Regions from separate parts of the Anoxybacillus sp. UARK-01 genome, predicted to be linked through region 3. Evidence: riboswitches for the same ligand, from Rfam matches in the RefSeq annotation. Region 3 holds a riboswitch; each other region holds the start of a gene.
The links. Region 3 has a riboswitch for thiamine pyrophosphate ahead of tenA (thiaminase II). Riboswitches for the same ligand answer to the same signal wherever they lie in the genome.
Positions count from the first base shown of each region.

Region 1 (5,322 bases), on a different contig from region 3:
GAGGCAACATTTGCGGCCAAATTTTTTACCGTGAAACCGTACTGCCTCTTTTACTTGTAGACAGTGATATTGTGATTGCTGGAAAATCGGGGGTTCAGCAAAGACCGATTCATGAAGTCTTCCAGCAAAGCATCCAACTGCAGCCTGGGGAGTTTCTTGTGCAAGTCAAAATGAATGCGGCATATTTAACGATGCCCCATGTCCATATGAAACGCCGAAAACAGGGCAAGGTTGGCTACCCGCTCGTCACCGTTTCCGCTTTAAAAAAAGGAAATGAACTCCGCACTGCTTTTAGCGGCGTCTGTCCATTTCCATTTCGTTCGCCAAAAGTAGAAGAGATGTTAAATGCCCGCCATCTTCCGATCGACGCACGAATCGACTATGCGTTACAGCAATTGCCCGAGCCGATTTTAGATGATATCGAAGGTTCAACGGAATATCGTTTATTTGTGTTAAAAAATACACTTTGGGACATTCTTACTGAACTGGAGGAGTCCGAAAGATGAATTCATCATCCAAATGTGAAATACCGCTTACTGTCAATGGAGAGAAATACTCCGTCATAGCCAGACAAGCGGATACGCTTCTTTTTGTTCTTCGCAATCACCTTGGTTTGACAGGAGCCAAGCCGGGTTGTTTAAACGGTGATTGCGGTGCATGCACCGTATTGATGGCTAAAACTCCGATTAAATCGTGCATGATACTAGCCATTGAAGCCATTGGAAAATCCGTTACAACCATTGAGGGATTGCGCGATACCCCTATCCAACAAGCATTTGTCGAACATTTCGCCTTTCAATGCGGATATTGCACGTCCGGTTTTATTATGAACGCCCATGCTCTTGTTGAAAGTACGCCGAACGCCTCGGACCCAATCATTGAAAAATGGCTTGAATCCAATGTTTGCCGTTGCACCAGCTACTTTGAAATCGAGCAAGCGGTCAAATCTGTGCTCGCAGAAAAGCAAGCAAGCAAAGACTGATTACTTTTTAGCCTTTCCCGCCATATTGGCCGGGAAAGGCTTTTCTGCGAATGAACCAGATGCTCTTTCTTATTTGCTTCATACGCACCCCGTGATCCGTCAGCAAGACAAATCCATGTCCCTATTGAGCTTGATCATTGATAAAGTCTCGAACCGGTTTCAACAAACTCCTTCGCTTTTCGCTTCATCCCGTCCTCTTTTATGCTTTTTTGCAAATCATGGGAAATTTTCATCGAACAAAATTTGGGACCGCACATGGAACAAAAATGAGCCACCTTCGCCCCTTCCGCCGGGAGTGTCTCATCGTGATGTTCCCTAGCCCGTTCCGGGTCCAGCGAGAGATGGAATTGGTCGTTCCAACGAAACTCAAAGCGCGCTTTCGACAGCGCATCATCCCGCATTTGCGCCCCTGGATGCCCTTTCGCTAAGTCAGCAGCATGCGCCGCAATTTTATAAGCAATCACTCCTTGGCGCACATCCTCCTTATTCGGCAATCCTAAATGCTCTTTCGGCGTCACATAACAAAGCATCGCGGTTCCATACCAGCCGATCATTGCCGCACCGATCGCTGATGTAATATGGTCATATCCCGGGGCGATATCCGTCGTCAGCGGACCAAGCGTATAAAATGGCGCACCATGGCAAATCTCCATCTGCCTGTCGACATTTTCTTTGATTTTATCCATCGGCACATGCCCAGGCCCTTCAATCATCACTTGGACATCATGCTTCCATGCTATTTGAGTGAGCTCGCCAAGCGTCTCTAATTCTGCAAATTGCGCTTCATCATTCGCATCGGCAATCGATCCAGGCCGCAAACCGTCTCCTAACGATATGGCGATATCATAGGACTTTAAAATTTCGCAAATTTCCTCAAAATGAGTGTATAAGAAATTTTCCTGATGATGGGCCAAACACCATTGCGCCATAATCGAGCCACCGCGCGACACAATTCCTGTTGTTCTTCCAATGGTCAACGGTATATAACGAAGCAATACCCCAGCGTGAATCGTAAAATAGTCAACTCCTTGTTCAGCCTGCTCAATCAGTGTATCGCGATAAACTTCCCACGATAAATCTTCAACTATTCCATTCACCTTTTCCAACGCTTGATAGATCGGAACCGTCCCAACTGGAACAGGGGAATTGCGAATAATAAACTCTCTCGTCGTATGAATCTGCTTTCCTGTTGATAAATCCATGATCGTATCTGCTCCCCAGCGGACAGCCCAGAGCATTTTCTCCACTTCTTCATCAATTGATGAAGTGACGGCTGAATTGCCGATATTAGCGTTAATTTTGACATGAAAACGTCTCCCAATAATCATTGGTTCACTTTCCGGATGGTTGATGTTGGCTGGGATAATCGCCCGCCCGGCCGCGATCTCTTGACGGACCAGCTCCGGATCCATCTGCTCCCGAATAGCGACAAATTCCATCTCCGGAGTAATGATCCCGCGTTTCGCATAATGCATTTGTGTGACTGCCTTGCCATTTTTGGCACGTAGCGGCGTCCGCTTAAAGGGAAGATAGACGTTCGATTCCTTTCCTTTTGAGAGACCGTTGTCCTCTGGACGCACGGGCCGTCCTTCATATTCCTCGACATCGTCTCTTTCTAAAATCCAACGCTTGCGCAGTTCAGGAAGCCCGCGGTAAATATCCGCTTGAAATTCCGTGTCGGTATACGGTCCGCTTGTGTCATATACACAGATCGGATCGTTTTTAGACTCTCCGGCTTCCGTCTTGGTTGGGCTTAGCGTAATTTCACGCATAGGAACGCGAATATCAGGACACGATCCTTCTACATACACTTTTTTACTGGCTGGAAACGGCATAGAAGATAAAACGTTTTGCATGCAACCCTTCCTCCTTTTTGTTTCATTCGATCTAAGGGCTACACCAAAACGTACGAAAAAAAGACGGTGGGGAAAAAGCAAAAATCGGGTTCTCCAAAAAGAGAACCCGATGGAATCAACAAATAGCGCAAAGTATATGCAACAATCCATACTCCCACTATCTACTTCCCTACGCTGGCATAACCCAGATCAGGTTCAAAGGGTCAAAGAACTTTCGCGCGTTCTTCTCTCAGTCCAAGCTATTGGACTCCCCTAGTAGATCCATTATTTACTTTTAGGGAAAGTTTAGCATATTTATTCATTTATGTAAACATTTTTCTTATGTTTTCCTATACCCGAAATTTCCCTAATAGATTCTGCATTTCTCCAGCCATTTCATTCAGCGCAGAAGCAGAAGAAGCGATTTCTTCCATAGAAGCCATCTGTTCTTGGGTCGCTGCTGAAATATGGCTAGAGCCCGCTGACGATTGCTCCACGATTTCTGCCATATGTTCAATGGCTGAAGCAACGTTCTGGGCGCTTTGCGTCATTTGGCGAATCACGACTGAAACTCCTTCAATTTGTTCATTGACCCCGTTAATAGATTGCCGGATTTGTTCAAAAGAAAGTCCGGCTGTTTGAACGACATGAAGCCCTTGAGAAACTTCATCGGCAACAACATCCATTGACCCAATGGCTTTATCGGTTTCTTGTTGAATGTCATCAATTAATTTTGTAATTTGCTGGGCGGATTGTGCCGATTGCTCCGCCAGCTTTCTCACTTCATCAGCGACAACGGCAAATCCCTTCCCTTGCTCTCCCGCCCGCGCTGCCTCGATTGCCGCATTTAATGCGAGCAAGTTGGTTTGTGAAGAAATCCCTGTGATGACTTGCGTGATTTGGCCGATTTCAGTAGAACGTTCTCCTAATCCTTTAATGATTTGACCGAGCAATTGGACATGCTCATGAATAAAACGCATTTGCTCTTCCATTTTTTCAATCGATTGTTTTCCTGCTGCCGCTTTCATCAACATTTCGCCTGCATTCGTAGTCACCTGTTCTGTATTCGCAGCGACTTGCAGTAAGGAACTGGAAATTTCATTCATGGAATAAGACGTTTCTTTTGTCATCTTGGCTTGTTGGTCTGAGTGAGATACGATGTTTTCCATGGTTGTTGCAATTTGTTCCGTCGCTTTTGTTGTTTGCTCCGTATTATGGGAAAGCTGCTCGGCAAATAACGTCATCTCATCTGAATGGCGCTTCATATGCGCCATGACCTCACCCCATGTTTTGGCCATTTCGTTCATGCAAAGAGCGATCGGCCTCAGTTCTTTGACACTCTCCACAGGAACTCGCACAGATAAATCGCCTTCCGTCATTTTTTCTAAATAGTCATTAATGATCGCAATCGGTGCAACAAAACGACGATAATTCAAAGTAGCTGACAAAATACCTAGAACAATTCCAAATAATGCCGTCCCTGCTATGGTCCATCCAAAAGCGGAACCGCTGATCCCGTTTCCTAAGCATACCGCTAGAGCAATTAGCACCACTCCAGGAATAACAACCATCAGAGTGCGAATAATATAGCTTGATAGTGACACCTTTGTTCCCTCCGAATTTTCAGTCAATTCATAAATATTATATCATTCCTTTTCTACAAAACGGAAGATAATTTTTATTATAGTATACTTTTAAAAACCGACATATTAAGACATATAAATTATATATTCGCTCTTATTATTTTATAAATATAACGAACAACGACTATTTGATTCTTCACTTATTCCATTTCGTCTCATGAAGCATTGGGCATTTCTCTAGGACTATCGCATGCTGAATATTTTCCTCGTAGCGGATCTGCTTGCTCCATGTGACAGAAATCGGCAAGAGCCTGCTTTTCAGTGCGCAAAAATGGAGGCAGCCCTCCCCTAGCTATCTATTTCTCCCTCTTTGCAAAATCACAGCGATTGATTGCTCCTGTTATCAACTCTGACTTCGCATTCCACTTCAGCGCTGGCGTTTCCCTTGAATCAGACGAAACAAAAGTGGTAAAATCACGAAAAAAAGGAGCCAATATTATCCCATGAAACAGGGGAAAACGCCTCCCTCCTTTTCCATGGGCGGGAATACCTACCCCCCTTCTCGGCAAAGTGTAGGTGGGAAGCGTTCAAAAAAGGAAAGGGGATTAACGATGATCGGATTCATTGGTCTAGGACTTATGGGAAGCCGTATGGCAAGAAATTTACTTGAAAGCGGGTATGAGCTTATCGTCCATAACCGCACAAAAGAAAAAGCCGCTCCGCTGTTAGAAGCAGGAGCAAAGTGGGCCAATTCGCCGAAAGAAGCCGCTGAACAAGCCGATGTACTCTTTACGATGCTTGCCCATCCAAAAGCGGTTGAAGCCGCTGCTTTTGGGGAAAACGGCTTTTTGCATCATTTATCGCCAGAAAAGCTGTGGGTGGACTGCAGCACGGTGGATCCGTCCTTTACGCTCCAAATGGC
Region 1 is NZ_NASY01000013.1:2,194-7,515, reverse strand. Features, by position in the region: gene B6A27_RS01325 (FAD binding domain-containing protein) at 1-506, shown strand, start outside; gene B6A27_RS01320 ((2Fe-2S)-binding protein) at 503-982, shown strand; gene thiC (phosphomethylpyrimidine synthase ThiC) at 1,117-2,838, opposite strand; TPP riboswitch at 2,988-3,102, opposite strand; gene B6A27_RS01310 (methyl-accepting chemotaxis protein) at 3,168-4,421, opposite strand; gene B6A27_RS01305 (NAD(P)-dependent oxidoreductase) at 5,012-5,322, shown strand, end outside.
Region 1: it holds a riboswitch for thiamine pyrophosphate, as region 3 does, so the genes downstream of both, thiC (phosphomethylpyrimidine synthase ThiC) here and tenA (thiaminase II) in region 3, are expected to answer to the same signal.

Region 2 (5,322 bases), on a different contig from region 3:
TTTCAGTCCGGAAATCGACGGCCCGCGCATTGAGGAAGCGCGCGCCGAGTGGAAAATTTATGTCGATCTCGCCTCTAGAGTCAAGCCGGAACAAAAGCATCTCATCGAGTTTCAAAACGCTCAGCAAATCCGCGACGAAATCGCGGTGGCCAACCGAAACTACGACGGCATTCAACATTTACGGAAAAAAGGCGATGTGTTTCAATGGGGCGGCGCGTGGCTTTGTGAAGGCGGCATATGCCCGACACCGGACGGCCGCGGAAACCTTATTCCGATCGAATTGCCGGAGCTGCGCAAGACGGAAGGCAGCTTTTTTGTCACAACAAGGCGGGGCAAGCAGTTCAACTCGATGGTCTATAGCGAGAAAGACCCGTTTAATAACGCCGACCGTTATGATATTTTGCTGAACGAAGAAGACGCCAAATCGCTCCATATTCGCGACGGCGAACCGATCGTTGTGTACAACCGGCATGGCATGATGCAGGGGCGCGCCAAATACGCGGACGTCAAACGCGGCAACATCGCCGTCTATTGGCCGGAGGGAAATGTGCTCATTCCAAAAGGAGTGTATGAAACGTACGCGCACATTCCGGAATACAATACGGTGGCCATCGTTGAGAAAGCGGAGCATTATCATGCGCAAAAGGATCAAAACTATGCAGAAAAACGGATTGAAGAGCTCGAATTAAATGTAGAATAACGTTTGCGAAAGCGCCATTCCAAATAAGAGGGAATGGCGCTGTTTTTTTATGGGGGCATCAAGCGCCGAAATGTTAGAGGTTCTGCAAAAGAGAGGCAGGCCGCAACGATGAAAGGGGTTGTGTCGACTTAGACCACACTTGATATGCATGGTGCTTCTTGAGAACAAAGGCGGCTCATAGAGTTGTATCCATAGTATAGAGACGGTCGAGCCGCACGTTTTTGCTATACATGCAATTTTTTCTGTATAATTTCCTCTTTTTGTTAAAAGATAAAAATAACATGATCAGACAAGAGGAGGAGAAGAAATGACGATAACAGAAAAGCGACTTTTGCTCTTCTCATTCCTTGTGATCGCTTTGTTTGTATCGCCTTATTTTATTTTAGGCGAGAATGCGCATATGCGAGTACATGATAATTTAGATTCCAACATCGCTTGGTACAAGGTGCTCGCCAACAGCGGTCAGCTGTTTGGGCCGGTGGGGGCGGTCATTCCGCAAATCATTAACGGTCTGCCGCGAAATGCCTTTGGGACAGAATTTAGCGGAATCGTATGGCTCCATGCGTTATTTCCATCGATTTATGCTTATGGACTCAGCCAGCTGATTACAAGGGTATTTGCTTTTATAGGAATGTACTTATTGCTGAAAACGCATGTTATGAGAGAGAAAGAATGGGCATGGATTCGCATTGGTGTAGCACTTGCTTTTGCATTAACACCATTTTGGCCGTCCGGAATGTTAAGCACGCTTGGTATGCCGCTGGCACTTTGGGCGTTTTTTAATATTCGCGCTGGCAGGCGGTCGTGGGTGGATTATCTCGTGCTTACACTATTGCCGTTTTACTCTGGTCTTGTACTTGGTTTCTTCTTTTTCCTCAGTGCTCTGGGCATTTGGTGGCTTGTGGATGCAGTGAGGTATAAAAGATGGAATCTGCGCTTTTTGGCCGCCATCATCTATATGACTGTGTTATATTTAGCCGTTGATTATCGGCTTGTTCATTCACTTCTATTTTCCGAAGAGCCAACAAGCCGCGATGAATATTTTCATGCTGATCTTTCTTTTTGGCGTGCGGTTCGTTTGACATTTAAAAATTATATTCTTGGTCATACGCATGTCATGACCGTGCACGGACTCGTGATTTTACCAATCACGCTTTTCGCCTTGTATTTTGTGGGAAAAAGAAAGCAATGGCGGCAAGAAAGGCTGTTTTTATTTCTTCATGTGCTTAACTTTGCCCTTTCGCTGTGGTATGCGTTTTGGTTTTATCGAGGGTGGCTGCCACTTACAGAACGGTTTGATCTTCTTAATAAGTTTAATTTTGCCCGCTATCACTTCTTGCGACCTATGGTGATTTACGTATTGTTTGCTCTTTCATTGCGAATCATATGGCAGCATGCTAAAGCATGGAAAAATGTTGTGTGGCTGGCGCTTGCGCTGCAGCTTTTTATTTTAGCTATATTTAACGAAGAAATTATGTATCAAAATAAGCCGTCGTTTCGCCAGTTCTACGCTGAAAAACAATTCGCGGAAATTAAACGTTATATCGCGCGGCCCGTTGATACATACCGCGTTGCCAGCATCGGCATTCATCCGGCCATTGCTCAATATAACGGCTTTTATACGCTGGATACGTACAACAATTTTTATCCGCTCGAATATAAACATCAATTTCGGCAAATCATTGCTCCTGAGCTAGCCAAAAACCAGACGCTGCGCAAGTATTTCGATAAGTGGGGCGGCCGCTGCTATTTATTTGTCGATGAGCTTGGCAAGCACTACATGTTTAAAAAGAATTCAAAGAAGAAAATTCAACATTTAGAGCTGAATACCGATGTATTCCGCAAGATGGGCGGTCGTTATATTTTTTCGGCGCTTCCGATCGAAAACGCAGCCCAAAATCAGCTGCGGCTTGAGAAAGTGTTTCATTCCAAGGAATCCGCATGGACGATTTATTTATACAAAGTAGCATCATAGGGAGGAGAGCATCATGAGCGAACCTGTATTAACGATTGTTGTACCTTGCTACAACGAAGAAGAAGTGCTTCCGGAAACGATTCGGCAGCTGCGCGAACTGCGCGAGCAGCTTGTCAGGGAGCGGCTTATTTCCGAACGTAGTGCTTTACTATTTGTCGATGATGGAAGCCGAGATGCAACATGGACGATCATTTACAAAGCGAGTTTGCATTATCCGGAGGTCAAAGGGGTCAAGCTTGCCCATAATGCCGGCCATCAAAATGCGTTATTAGCTGGTTTGTTTTCCGCAAAAACTCGCTCAGATTGTATCATTTCCATTGACGCCGATCTACAGGATGATGTGTCGGTCATCCGCCAGTTTGTACAAAAATTTCATGAAGGGTATGAGATTGTATACGGGGTTCGCAACCGCCGCGATACAGATACGTTTTTCAAGCGTCATACAGCACAGGGATTTTATAGAATGATGAAGGCGATGGGCGTTCACCTTATATATAATCATGCCGATTACCGCTTGATGAGCAGGCGTGCGGTTGAAGAGCTGGAACGATTTGAAGAAGCCAATTTATTTTTGCGAGGAATTGTTCCATTGCTTGGATTCCGTTCAACTGTTGTTTATTATGATCGAAAGGAACGACTTGCCGGTGAAACAAAATATCCGCTAAAAAAAATGATTTCCTTTGCTCTTGACGGTATTACGTCATTTAGTGTGACACCTATTCGTTTTATTTCCATGATCGGGTTGGTTTCTTTTTTTGTCAGCCTGTTATTTGGTGCTTACTTCCTGTTTTTAAAATGGACCGGTCACACACAAACGGGATGGACATCGTTGATTACATCGATTTGGCTGCTTGGAGGATTGCAGCTGATTGCTTTTGGGCTAATCGGTGAATACATCGGAAAGATTTATAAAGAAACGAAACGGCGCCCTCGTTATATTGTGGACTTAGATTTATTTAATTTGCCATTGCCGCGATCTTCCTCGTTTCATGAAGAGCCAAGAAGAACGGAATCATTGCCGGGAGGGAGCACATAATTTTTTGCTTGCATTCTCGGGTAAGAAGGGGTAGACTGTGCTTGTAAACAGTGAAAAGGATACGGGAGTCTGTGGAATCAGGCTGAGAGTACGGCTATCATCCGCCGTTGACCGTTTGAACCTGTTGGGTAATGCCAGCGTAGGGAAAGTGATAGAGGCGATATAGATGCACTTTGCTTACGCGCAAAGTGCATTTTTATTTGCAAATCCAGCTGGACAAACGAATAAGGGAGAGGATGGAAAAGATGAATTTGCAACATGTGGCAGAAGTGCTCGATCAAGTGCGCAAGGCTAATCCACTTGTGCATAACATCACAAATGTAGTTGTGACCAATTTTACAGCAAATGGTCTGCTTGCGCTTGGCGCTTCACCAGTGATGGCCTATGCCAAGCAAGAAGTAGCGGATATGGCGCGAATTGCCGGAGCGCTTGTTTTAAATATCGGCACGCTAAATGAACAGGAAATTGAAGCGATGCTGATTGCCGGCAAGGCAGCAAATGAACAGGGAGTTCCTGTGATTTTCGATCCGGTTGGAGCGGGAGCGACGCCATATCGCACGGAAACCGCCCGAAAAATAGTCCGTCAATTAAATATTGCCGTCATCCGCGGCAATGCAGCAGAAATCGCGAATGTTATCGGCGAGCGGTGGGAGATTAAAGGAGTGGATGCCGCCGAAGGAAGCGGCGATGTGGTGGCACTAGCGAAAAAAGCAGCACAGCAGTTAAAAATGACAGTCGCTATTACCGGAAAGGACGATGTTGTCACAGACGGAGCGACGGTTTATGTGGTTCATAACGGTCATTCGCTGTTAACAAAAGTCACTGGGACAGGCTGCCTTGTCACATCTGTAATCGGAGCGTTTGCGGCTGTTGAAAAGGACTATGCAGCAGCGGCAACAGCGGCGCTTGTCAGCTATGGCGTGGCGGCGCAACTAGCTGCTGATGAAGCGGCAGAGTATGGGCCTGGAAGCTTTCAAATCGCCTTTTTAAATCAGTTGGCCAAAGTTGGCGCGGAGGCCATTAGTCAATATGGATCCTTTACCAAAGTTGAATGAAGGGGAGAGACATGGTGAATCAAGTTTATAAAGCATTAACGATTGCTGGGTCAGACAGTGGAGGTGGAGCCGGCATTCAGGCGGATTTAAAAACATTTCAAGAGTTACGCGTCTTTGGAATGTCTGCATTAACGGCGGTAACGGCGCAAAATACGCTTGGCGTGCAGGGAGTGTATCCGCTTTCTGTAGAAGCCGTTGAGCAGCAGATTGAATCCATTGGTACGGACTTAGGAGCAGACGCCGTCAAAACGGGCATGTTGTTTAATGAAGATATCATCCAAGCCGTAGCGAAAAAGGTGAAGCAATTTGGCTGGCGTCGGCTTGTCGTTGACCCGGTTATGATCGCTAAAGGCGGGGCACCACTTTTACAGGAAGCAGCGGTGTCAGCGTTAAAAACACATTTGTTGCCGCTGGCGATGGTAGCCACTCCTAACATTCCAGAGGCAGAAGTATTGACGGGGATGAAGATCCGCACATTAGAGGAACGCCAAGAAGCGGCAAAACAGCTTCACAAAATCGGAGTCACGTACGTGGTCATTAAAGGAGGCCACGATGA
Region 2 is NZ_NASY01000056.1:40,139-45,460, forward strand. Features, by position in the region: gene B6A27_RS17595 (FdhF/YdeP family oxidoreductase) at 1-700, shown strand, start outside; gene B6A27_RS17600 (DUF6044 family protein) at 1,008-2,675, shown strand; gene B6A27_RS17605 (glycosyltransferase family 2 protein) at 2,689-3,711, shown strand; TPP riboswitch at 3,763-3,874, shown strand; gene thiM (hydroxyethylthiazole kinase) at 3,957-4,766, shown strand; gene thiD (bifunctional hydroxymethylpyrimidine kinase/phosphomethylpyrimidine kinase) at 4,778-5,322, shown strand, end outside.
Region 2: it holds a riboswitch for thiamine pyrophosphate, as region 3 does, so the genes downstream of both, thiM (hydroxyethylthiazole kinase) here and tenA (thiaminase II) in region 3, are expected to answer to the same signal.

Region 3 (5,322 bases):
TCGTGCACGGCCTCTCGCAAATAATCGAACGCATTGGCGACAACGAAATCAACGTTCGTAAAACCGTTTAGTGCTGCGTTTCGTTTCGCTGTCTCAATCGCGTGATCGGAAATATCGACAGCGGTGACATGCTTTGCTCCGTATAAACAAGCATTGAGCATAAACGAGCCTGTATGGGTGAAACAATCCAAAACGGTTGTATCCGTGTCGATGAGCGGGCGAATGGCGGCGCGGTTTTGCCGTTGGTCAAAGAAAAACCCTGTTTTTTGCCCGTTTTCAATATCAACGATGTATTTTACCCCGTTTTCTTCAATGATCACTTCTGTATCGCATGTGCCGTACCAAAATCCTTTTTCTTGCTCAAGCCCTTCCAGTTCGCGGACATATACATCATTGCGCAAATAAATCGCTTTTGGTTGAAATACTTCAAGCAAGCCTTTTAAAATCCAGTCTTTTCGCTTTTCCATTCCAAGGGAAAGAATTTGCACAACAAGTACATCTTCGTATTTATCGACAATAAGCCCCGGCAAAAAATCGGCTTCACCATAAATGGCGCGACAAGAACGGACACCTGGAATCATTCGTTCCCGATATGCCCATGCTTGACGAATCCTTTCCATGAAAAATGTTTCGTTCAATTCTTCGTCTGCATGGTGAGTTAAGACGCGCACAATCATTTGTGAGCGAGGATTAATATACCCCTTTGCGAGAAAGTAATGCTGATGGTTATAGACGTTCACAAAATCGCCTGGTTCAAAATCACCTTCAATGTAGTCTACTTCACTTTGAAAAATCCAAGGATGGCCTTGCTCCAGCCGCTTTTTGCGCTTTCGCTTCAAAAAAACGTTTGCCACATTCTTCACTCCATTAAATTAAGTTATTTGCCTTCTCTATCATACAGAATTGCCGATCAGGAAGCAATGATAGGAGGGGAGACTTGACAATCATACGAACAGTGATATGATAAATTTAAATAACTTTATATCCATGCTTCTAATCATCCACTAGGGGGGCCTTTAGATAGGCTGAGATCAAAGTGTGCCTTTGAGACCCTTAGAACCTGATCTGGATTATGCCAGCGTAGGGAAGTGGAAGTGGCGTACTGGCTTTATAAATGTTTGTAAACCACTTTCTTTGCGCTCGCGAAAGAAAGTGGTTTTTTATTGATTCAAGCATGGATATGTTTCCAAATGAAGGAGGGATTGACATGTCATTTTCACAGTTATTGCGTCAAAAGGTAGACGCTATTTGGGAGGCAAGCTTTCATCATCCATTCGTCAAGGAGCTTGGTGAGGGAGCGCTCGACCTGGCGTGCTTTCGTTATTATGTTTTGCAAGATTCCTATTATTTAAGCCATTTTGCTAGAGTACAAGCGCTTGGAGCTGCACGAGCGTTTGATTTGGCAACAACAGCGCGGATGGCGCATCATGCGCAAAATACTCAGCAAGCGGAACTATCTTTGCATGAGAAGTTTGCAAAGCAGCTCGGAATCACGGAGGAGGAAAAAGCTTCGTTCGTTCCGGCACCGACGGCTTACGCCTATACTTCTCATTTGTACAGGGCAGCGTATGAAGGTCATTTAGGCGATGTGATTGCTGCTATTTTACCATGCTATTGGCTTTATTACGAAATTGGTGAGAGATTAAAGCATTGTACGCCGCAGGAGCCGATTTATCAAGAATGGATTGCCGCTTATGGATCGGAATGGTTCCGTCAGTTAGTGGAAGAACAAATTCAGCGATTAGATACGGTAGCAGAAAACGTGTCGGAAGCGGATCGCAAGCGAATGGAACAGCATTTTATCATTAGCAGCCAATACGAATATTCATTTTGGGAAATGGCGTACCGTTTAGAAACATGGCCAATTCAAGGAAAGGAGAAAGTAAAGGATGCAGACAACCAAGGGATTGAAATTAGCTGATATTTTAATTACAATTGTCATTTCCATTGTATTTGGAATTGTGTATAAGCTATGGGGACCATTCTACTATTTTGTTAAGCCGTTTGGCTTCCATCTTGATCAACTCATTTATGGAATGTGGTTCATTGCCGCTACTGTTGCCTTTTTAATTATTCGCAAGCCTGGTATTGCCCTTTTGGCGGAAATTGCTGCTTCATCAAGCGAATTTGTGACCGGCTCTGAGTGGGGACTTGAAGTATTGATTTACGGTGTCGTACAAGGATTGTTTGCAGAGCTTGCTTTCGCTGCGTTCCGCTATAAGCGATTTGATGTGTTTGTTGTGTCGCTTGCGGCGATTGGCTCAACCATTGGTTCGTTAATTATGGACTATTATAAAGGATACATTGAAGCGCTGGCTCCATGGAATTTAACATTGTTCTTTGTTGCACGGTTTGTTGGCGCGATTTTAATTTCCGGCGTGTTTGCTTCCTCTTTAGTGAAAGCACTTGAAGCCACTGGAGTGACGCAAATGGTTCGTTCCGCATCAAAAGAAGATTATGATCAGCTAGACCGTTAAAGGGTGAAGAAAATGGAACTCGTAGCTTTTGTTGACCAGCTGCGGCTCAAATTCCCCGGAAAAGAAGGCTTGCTGTTTAAAGACTTGTCAGTTTCTTTTTCAAGAGGGGAGAAAGTATTGCTGTTAGGTCCATCTGGATGCGGCAAATCGACGCTGTTGCAAGTGCTTTGCGGATTAATTCCGCATTCAGTGGACATTCCTATGAAGGCGAAACATATTCAGGTGCCTGATAACTGGGGATATGTGTTTCAAGATCCTGATTCGCAATTTTGCATGCCGTTTGCGGATGAAGAAATTGCTTTTGCGTTAGAAAATATCAGGGTGCCCCGTGAACAAATGGATGATCGCATTTGTGAATTGCTGCAAATGGTTGGATTATCAATCCAGCCACATACAAATATTCATGAGCTATCGGGAGGAATGAAGCAACGTCTGGCGCTTGCTTCGGTTCTTGCGCTTGAGCCTGATGTACTGTTTCTTGATGAGCCGACAGCGATGATTGATGAAGAGGGAACCGCAGAAATTTGGAAGACGGTAAAACAAATTGCTCATGATAAAACGGTGATTGTCGTCGAACATAAAATTGAACATGTGCTGGATTTCGTGGACCGCATCATTTTATTTAATGAAAGCGGAGACATGATCGCGGACGGCGATGCGGCTTCGATCTTTCAAACCTATAAATCTGTGATTGCTTCACAAGGAATTTGGTATCCGGGAGTTTGGGAGGATTATAGGAAAAAGCGGAGAAATGAACAGCCAGCTTCTGCATCAGATCATGAAATCATTTATCTAAAAGAAATGAAAGGATATCGCAAAAAAGAAGCCAAAATTCACATCGACCAAGCAAGTGTCTGCGAAGGAGAGTGGATTGCGGTAACGGGGAAAAACGGAGCGGGCAAAAGCACGCTGCTGCATGCGCTCATGAAGTTGATTCCAACCGAGGGCACATATGAACTCTATGGCAAACAGCTGCAAAAAACGAAACAAATCGCTCGCCATATGGCTTTTGTTTTCCAAAACCCAGAGTTTCAGTTTGTGACCCATTCCGTCTGGGAAGAGATGGCTTATTCTCTTCGCTTAGAAAAGCGCACGGAAGAAGAAATTTCTAGAAAGGTTGAACAGCTGTTGGCGGCCTTTCACTTGGAAAAACAACGAGATCAGCACCCCTATCAGCTGTCTATGGGGCAGAAGCGTCGCTTGAGTGTTGCGGCCTCCATCATTGGCGGCCAAAAAGTGTTTTTATTGGACGAGCCGACTTTTGGACAAGATGCCAAAAATACGTTCGCGCTATTAGAATTGCTTGAATCATACCGGGAGCAAGGAGCAACGATTATGATGGTCACTCATGATGAACAAATTGTGCAGCATTTTGCCACAAGAAGATGGACCATTGCTGAAGGAAAGCTCGTTCATGATGAACCGATCATTAGGAAAACGACAGCTGATGAAGAATTAGGCAAGGAGGATGCGAGCCATGAGATGGAATATAAGCTATCGTGAAACATGGCTTCACCGAACGAATCCGAGCTTAAAATTGCTCGTGATGCTGGCATTATTTGTGGCTGTGTTATTCGTGCATAACCCAAATGTATTAATGAATTTTTCGCTTGGCTTTTTGCTGTTGTTTTTCCTTTATACTGGTTATCCGCTTAAATACTTGTTGCTTTTCTTTGTCCCTTTTTTCGTGATTTTTGTTTCGACCGCCTCTTCCATGACGATGTTTGGGGAGGGAACAACGACTTGGTTTCAATGGGGACTTGTGCATGTTACGAAAGAAAGCTTTTTAAGGGGAATGCATCTCGGTTTTCGCGCTTTATCATTTGCGCTTTTAGGCTTGCTTTTTTCCTTAACCACGCGTCCTGTTTACTTGTTTTATTCGCTGATGCAGCAGTTAAAGCTGAAGCCCAAATATGCGTACAGCTTTTTGGCAGGAATTCGCTTGCTGCCGATTATGCTGGAGGAATTTCAGACCGTGCGTAATGCTTTAAAAGTACGTGGAGCGGATGCGGAGCGCGGGCTCAACACCAAGCTAAAGCGATACGCGATTCCGCTTTTATCGCAAAGCATTCGCCGAGCACAGCGCATTGCGGTGGCAATGGAGGCGAAGAGGTTTTCTAATCAGACCAATCGAACGTTTTATTATCAAATTGGCTTTAGCAAATATGATGTTATCTTTTTGCTGATCATCATTGGCATAACGGCCCTTGCCTGCTATACAGGAATCGTTTTGCCGTATATTCCAGTAACAGATGTGCGTTAGTGAGGGATTTTGATGAAGAAAGCGCTTCATGTCATCTCAACGGGAACTCAGTCGCTTGAAGAGTTTGCTGCCATTTCTTCGCTCATTCATTCGCATGTGGATGCGATTCATATACGAGAAAAAAACAAAACAGCAAAAGAGCTGGTGAAATGGATTGAGGCTCTACTTTATGCTGGTGTGCCAGCCAAAAAGATCATTGTAAATGACCGGGTCGATGTAGCCGTTGCCTGCGGGGTAAAAGGAGTACAGCTGGCGTATCATAGCTTATCAGTAAAAGCGGTCAAAGCTCATTTTCCGTCGCTTCTTGTTGGGTGCTCCATTCATTCATTAGAAGAAGGGATCGAAGCGGAGCGGGATGGAGCCGATTATTGTATATATGGACATGTTTTTCCGACAGAATGTAAAGCGGGGATACCGGCAAGAGGAGTCAGCGAGCTGCAGGAAATCGCTGCAACCATTCGCATTCCTGTCATCGCTATTGGCGGGATTCAACCTGATCATGTTTCACAAGTATGGTGCGCAGGTGCTGCCGGAGTAGCCGTGATGTCCGGTGTGTTTTTAGCGAAGGATCCGTTGGCTCAG
Region 3 is NZ_NASY01000031.1:62,314-67,635, forward strand. Features, by position in the region: gene B6A27_RS04785 (class I SAM-dependent rRNA methyltransferase) at 1-854, opposite strand, end outside; TPP riboswitch at 997-1,104, shown strand; gene tenA (thiaminase II) at 1,208-1,921, shown strand; gene B6A27_RS04795 (ECF transporter S component) at 1,890-2,477, shown strand; gene B6A27_RS04800 (ABC transporter ATP-binding protein) at 2,490-3,980, shown strand; gene B6A27_RS04805 (energy-coupling factor transporter transmembrane component T family protein) at 3,955-4,740, shown strand; gene tenI (thiazole tautomerase TenI) at 4,753-5,322, shown strand, end outside.